Regions from separate parts of the Peribacillus sp. YIM B13477 genome, predicted to be linked through region 2. Evidence: a T-box and tRNA genes for the amino acid it is inferred to sense, from the RefSeq annotation. Region 2 holds a T-box; the other holds one or more tRNA genes.
The links. The T-box of region 2 lies ahead of glyQ (glycine--tRNA ligase subunit alpha). A T-box ahead of a tRNA ligase gene usually reads a tRNA of that ligase, here a tRNA-Gly.
Positions count from the first base shown of each region.

Region 1 (3,420 bases), on a different contig from region 2:
TGAAAAGGAAATCCGTGTGATTGATCCCAAGGTGGCTCCGGTCACAACTCATTTAGGGATTCTTGGAATGACAGGTTTAACTGCTTATTTTGGTTTGCTTGATATTGGTAAACCTCAAGAAGGTGAAACGGTAGTCGTTTCAGGAGCGGCTGGAGCAGTTGGTTCAGTAGTCGGACAAATTGCTAAGATTAAAGGTGCGAAGGTTGTTGGCATCGCTGGTTCGGATGAAAAACTTGAGTACTTAACGAAAGAGCTCGGGTTTGATGGAGCCGTAAATTATAAAAGTGATAGTTTTGCGACAGATTTAGCCAATGCTGTTCCTGATGGAGTCGATGTTTATTTCGATAATGTTGGCGGCGAGGTGTCCGATGCTGTTTTTACACTTTTGAATGCGAATGCCCGAATTCCATTATGCGGGGCGATTTCCTCATATAACGCGGAAGGAAAAGATCTAGGGCCGCGTCTGCAATCGGCAATGATCAAAACCAGTGCACTAATGAAAGGTTTCACAGTTGGAAATTATGCTGCTAGATTCCAGGAGGGTGCTACGGAATTAGGTAAGTGGCTTCAAGAAGGAAAGCTTAAGTATGAAGAAACGATTATTGAAGGGTTCGAAAACACACCGGATGCATTTTTAGGTCTGTTTAAAGGAACGAACCTCGGAAAACAGCTTGTAAAAGTTGCGGAACCCGAATTCGCTCAACTATAAGTTTTATGGAAATAAAGCTGAGGAAGGTTCTTCGTTGTGATTTTTAAGCAGCTATAACAAAAGCGGCCTTTTTCGATATTCAATCGGGAAAAGGCCGTTTTCCTTTCAAGTAAATATATATTAGTGGTATCTCTTAAACCATTTGAAGGATAAACCATGACGATAGCGGCAGATAAAGGTCGACCACTTACGAATAAAGAAGTTCCTGAAATGGAACGATACTCAAAAATCCGCCAGGGAATTTTGGACCTGCAAGTAGCGCTTCAGTTTTGCGGAGAAGCAACTGGATAATCAATCCAGGAAGGGAGTTCATATATGAAACCCTTCCTTTTAAGGTCGCCCCTGTTAATAGGGGGAAATTGGCAGGATAATAGAAAAGTCTGTAAAAATGCTTGTTTTCATTATAAAATGGACTTATGAACAGAAAGGTGATGAACCATGTCAAACGTTGCTAAATTTCGTGATTTTTTAACTAGTGAGAAAATCTATATGAATGAGTTGAATGAAGATGGCACCACCTTTTTTAGAGCCGAGCAAAAGTTAAAGGACGGGTGGAAGGTCCTTTTAGTATTTGCTTTCAATCAAGATGAAAATGTGGCGGACTTATTTTGCTTTAATGTCGCCGAGTTGAAGAACCCTGAAAAGAAGCAGGATGTACATACACTGTTAAATGAATTTAATGCTAATTTCAGGTATTCCAAGCTTTATGAAGAAAATGGGACCATTTCGATTCGTTATTCATTCTCCATCGAGGGGGATATCGTACCGGATCTGGCGTTCAGGAAGTTAATCATGCTGCTTGAAACGGCACAGCAGGTTTATCCGCGTTTAATGGAAGTCATTTGGTCTTAAATCATCATATAGGATGAAAAAAGTTCTCTGAATCAGAGGACTTTTTAACATACTTACTAGAGTGAATGAATATATTAACGTTACAATACGCTAATTATTAATTTTTTTTTAAAAAACTATTGCATTTTTTCACATTAAACTATATAATTAATTTTGTTGATTGGTAATTCGACAAACTTCTACAAGAATATGCGGGTGTAGTTTAGTGGTAAAACCTCAGCCTTCCAAGCTGATGATGAGGGTTCGATTCCCTTCACCCGCTCCAATACATACTCATAACGTAGGGTTTCGTTACCTGGAGAACGAAGCTTTGCGTTTAAATATTATTACAAGAATTCTACTGTTTACAGTGGGATTTTTTTTATTGTCCAAATTGCCTGCATTTCATCGAAGCGGTAATACAGTATGTCATGCCCAAAAAATTTTTGATTAATCCTTCATCCGGGAGTGTGGGGATTTCGATGCAGCACAAACTTAGTCAATATGGTTAACTATTTTAGTAGAATCAGTTTGAATAAGTTTGTGCTTTTTTTGCTAATGGGGAAGAGAGAGGCGTGCCAGGCTTATGTATCATCGTTGATTATCAATCAAAAGGCAGAAAGTAACCATTGCAAATCGGCTAGCCGGGACCTCGGAGACGTTTGCTTTGATGAGGCTTCGCAGACAGTCGGAGGGAAGGGAATGAATTTCTGGGGTGAAACGGAAAGTGTTTTTGAGGGTTATCAAATCTGATCGTTGATTTCCACTACAGGCACTCGCTTTCCGCGGGCGGTCCGCCCTTGGCTCTCGCCTTCGGTGTCTCCCTTGGCCACGCTTTCCCCGCAGGAGTCTCGTACCTTACGTTCCAATTAACTTTGTTTTATTTTGATAGAACCCTTTTGTCTACAAACTAGATAATAGTTGTTTGCCGACAGTCTTTTTTTTTGTGGGTTTGTAAAATGGGAACGTTGATTTCCACTTCAGGCACTCGCTTTCCGCGGGCGGGCGGGAGCCTCCTCGGCGCGCCTGCGGGGTCTCACATGCCACGCTTTTCCCGCAGGAGTCTCGTACCTTACGTTCCAATCAACTTTGTGTTTTAAAAGAAAAAACTGCAGGCCGGTTTCATCACGAACCATGTTTAAGACTAATTTATCTTTCGTATTTTTTTCCAGAACTCCTTAATTGGATGGAAGAAAGTTGCGACACTCCTGCCGAAAACTGGCTAGCCGAGACCCCGCAGGCGCTCGCTTTGATGCGGCTTGGCAGGCAGTGGGCGGAAAGGGAGCGGATTTCTGAAATCAGCTGGAATGTTTTCTAGAACAAACTGTAGGCTGATCTCACACCGAATTATGTTTGAGACTAGTTTATCCTTTAAGTTTTTTTTACCTATAATCCACATTGGATGGAAGAAATATGGGACACTCCTACCGAATAACTGGCTAGCCGAGGCCCCGGAGACGTTTACGTCGAGGAGGCTTGGCAGACAGTCGGCGGAAAGGGAGCGGATTACTAGAAATTGACCGAAATGTGATTTAAGAATACCTGTAGGCTGGACTTTTCCCGAACCAAGTTTAAGACGGGGTGATCCTTGAGGTTTTTTACATTAATCCTTAAAAGATGGAAGAAATATGCGACACTCCTGCCGAGTAACTGGCTAGTCGAGACCCCGGAGACGTTTACGTCGAGGAGGCTTGGCAGACAGTCGGCGGAAAGGGAGCGGATTTCTGGAATCGACTGGAATGAAATATTAAGAAAAAACCGTAGGCTGGACATCACGAACCAAGTTTAAGACGAGGTGATCCTTGAGGTTTTTTACATTAATCCTTAAAGGATGGAAGAAATATGGGATACTCCTTCCGAGTAACTGGCTAGCCGAGACC
Region 1 covers NZ_JBHZPD010000002.1:905,552-908,971, reverse strand. The annotation lists gene ACFX4H_RS11125 (NADP-dependent oxidoreductase) at 1-709, shown strand, start outside; gene ACFX4H_RS11120 (hypothetical protein) at 866-1,000, shown strand; gene ACFX4H_RS11115 (YbjN domain-containing protein) at 1,148-1,561, shown strand; tRNA gene ACFX4H_RS11110 (tRNA-Gly) at 1,753-1,826, shown strand; gene ACFX4H_RS11105 (hypothetical protein) at 3,129-3,329, shown strand; gene ACFX4H_RS11100 (hypothetical protein) at 3,343-3,420, shown strand, end outside.
Region 1: it encodes a tRNA-Gly, which carries the amino acid that the T-box ahead of glyQ (glycine--tRNA ligase subunit alpha) is inferred to sense. The anticodon was not compared.

Region 2 (3,420 bases):
GGGTGGATATCGAAAACCTATTGGGCTCTAAAGTTTTCTTGGAACTGTGGGTGAAGGTACAGAAGGATTGGCGTAACAAAGCAAGCCAGCTTCGCGATTACGGCTTCAATGAAAGCGAGTATTAATTAACAAAATTTACGCATCATGAAAGTTAGGAAAACGGTCAAGCTAATCATATGGTCGGATATTCATAATGCTAGTTAAAAATGAAAGGTGGGCTTTATATGTTGGATTTTACCTGGGAATTATTCACTGAAACAGGTAATGTGGACACCTATTTGCTGTTTAAGGAGATAGAAGTCGAAAGACAGGAAAGACACTTGGGATTGAATGATGAGCTAGCAGAAATTGATTTTCCTGTTTCATAGGTTAGCCTTGGCGAGCATGGGTGGTGTCTTGGTATGCTCCAAAAATGTGAGGGCATTGTCATAAGGCGAACTGCATATGGAGAAAATAACAAAATCATTACTATATATACCCGTGAGCTAGGGAAAATTGGCGTCATGGCGAGAGGGGCCAGTAAACCTAACAGCAGGCTTTCTGCCGTCACACAGCTTTTTTGCTCCGGGTATTTTCTTGTAACCACTTCAACCGGACTCGGCAGTCTTCAGCAAGGCGAAATGGTCGATTCACTCCGTTTCATAAGGGAGGATCTTTTTGCCACCGCTTATGCTTCATATATTGTTGAATTGCTTGATAAAAGCGTCGAGGATAAGAAACCGAATCCATATTTGTATGAATTGCTTTTGCAAACCTTGCATTACATAAACGAGGAATATGACGCGGAGGTTTTGACATTCATTTTTGAAATGAAGATGCTGCCCGTCAATGGGATTAACCCAGTGTTGAATCAGTGTGCCGTATGTGGTGAAACGGAAGGGGAATTCTCCTTCTCGCTTCGGGAAGCGGGCTTTATTTGTCACCGCTGTCTGGGGAAAGACCCTTATCATTTTAAAATTTCACCTGCAGCCGTCAAATTGCTTCGGATTTTTTATTATTTAGATTTATCAAGGCTCGGAAACATTTCCGTCAAGCCTGAAACGAAAAAAGAACTGCGGAAGATCATCGATGCATATTATGAGGAATATTCCGGTCTGCTTTTGAAATCAAAAAAGTTCCTGAAACAGATTGATACGATGAAAGATATGTTTTAGGTTCTGACCTATTGACATTCCATGCTAGTTTGTATAAAATTCTAATCATCAAAATAAGAAGATTGCGTTGATGGAAAAGAGTATCTGTCATTCTCCATAAAAAGCGAACCCGGGACGGTGGAAGCCGGGATATGGATTTACAGGGAAGGGCGTTTCCGGAGCATGTTGCTTTGAAAAGAGGCCGTTTTGTAAACGGCAATTAGGGTGGAACCGCGGGTAAACTCTCGTCCCTATGCATTTCGCATAGGGACGGGAGTTTTTTGTTTGCCAAAATGTAATGGGTTTCCGACCTATAATCTAAAAGCCGTTTAAATAACCTGGAGGTGTACGATGAATATTCAAAATATGATTTTAACGTTACAAAAGCATTGGTCTGAGCAAGGCTGCATATTGATGAATGCTTATGATGTCGAGAAAGGGGCAGGTACGATGAGCCCATACACGTTCCTGAGAGCCATTGGACCGGAGCCTTGGAGCGTGGCTTACGTAGAGCCTTCCCGCCGTCCTGCTGACGGTCGTTATGGTGAGAACCCTAATCGACTGTATCAGCATCATCAGTTCCAAGTGATCATGAAGCCGTCGCCTGACAATATCCAAGAGTTATATTTGGATTCATTACGTGCTCTAGGGATAAATCCGCTCGAGCATGATGTTCGCTTTGTGGAGGACAATTGGGAAAATCCATCTCTAGGGTGTGCCGGACTCGGTTGGGAAGTGTGGCTTGATGGAATGGAAATCACGCAATTTACATATTTCCAACAGGTGGGCGGCCTTGAGTGTAAACCGGTTTCCGTGGAAATTACATACGGGATCGAACGTCTCGCCTCTTACATTCAAGATAAGGAAAACGTATTTGACCTAGAATGGACAGATGGATTCACTGTTCGCGATATATTTGGTCAGCCGGAATACGAACATTCGAAATATACGTTCGAAACCTCCGACCTTGACATGCTGTTTCAGCTTTTCACGATGTATGAAAAGGAAGCGCATCGACAAATGGAAGAAGGACTTGTACATCCTGCATATGATTATGTTTTGAAATGTTCCCATACATTTAACCTTTTGGATGCCAAAGGTGCCATCTCGGTGACGGAAAGAACGGGTTATATTGCCCGGTGCCGTAACTTAGCGCGTAAGGTTGCCAAAACCTTCTATGAAGAGCGGGAAAAATTAGGCTTCCCGATCCTGAAAGTGAAAGGGGAGAATACAAATGAGCAAGCGTGATTTGTTATTGGAGATTGGATTGGAAGAGCTGCCTGCCCGTTTTGTGACAGCATCAATGAAACAGTTGTCAGATAAAGTGCAGAAATGGCTAACGGAAAAAGCGATAGAATTCGGGACGGTTGAAGCTTTTTCCACACCAAGACGTTTGGCCGTATTGGTGAAGGACGTGGAAGAATCCCAAAAGGATATCGAAGAAGAGGCAAAAGGTCCGGCAAAAAAAATCGCGTTGGACAGCGAAGGCAACTGGTCTAAAGCAGCATTGGGATTCGTCAGGGGTCAAGGCATGACTTCAGAGGACATTTATTTTAAAGAACTCAAGGGTGTGGAATATGTCCATGTGAATAAATTCATAAAAGGACAGCAGACCGTTCAGCTTTTATCTGAGCTTGGTGAAATCATCAGCGGCATGACGTTCCCGAAAAATATGCGCTGGGCCAATCAGGAGCTCCGCTTCGTCCGTCCGATTAAATGGCTGATTGCCTTATTTGGCAATGAAATAGTGCCATTCAGCATTGCTGATGTGGAAACGGGCCGTGAAACAAAAGGACATCGTTTCTTAGGCAATAGCGCCATCATCGAGCAGCCGGAACGGTACGAAGATACGCTGACAGAACAATTTGTAATGGCAGATCCAGATAAACGCCGGCAAGTTATATTGGATCAGATTAAAGAGCTTGAGCAGGAGAAAGGCTGGATCATCCCTGTCGATGAAGATCTGCTTGAAGAGGTAAATAATTTGGTAGAGTATCCAACGGTGTTATTTGGACATTTTGAAGAAGAATTCCTTGAGCTTCCTGCTGAGGTACTTATCACATCAATGAAGGAACACCAACGTTATTTCCCTGTTAAAGATCAGGAAGGGAACCTGCTTGCTTACTTTGTAACCGTGCGTAACGGCGATGACCGCCATTTGGATAAGGTTTCTAAAGGTAATGAAAAAGTATTGCGTGCCCGCTTATCGGATGCAGCATTTTTCTATAAAGAAGATCAGAAAAAAGAGATTTCGGATGCTTTGAAAAAGCTTGACAGCATCGTTTAT
Region 2 covers NZ_JBHZPD010000001.1:274,171-277,590, forward strand. The annotation lists gene era (GTPase Era) at 1-125, shown strand, start outside; gene ACFX4H_RS01330 (YqzL family protein) at 225-368, shown strand; gene recO (DNA repair protein RecO) at 402-1,154, shown strand; T-box leader at 1,213-1,389, shown strand; gene glyQ (glycine--tRNA ligase subunit alpha) at 1,485-2,381, shown strand; gene glyS (glycine--tRNA ligase subunit beta) at 2,368-3,420, shown strand, end outside.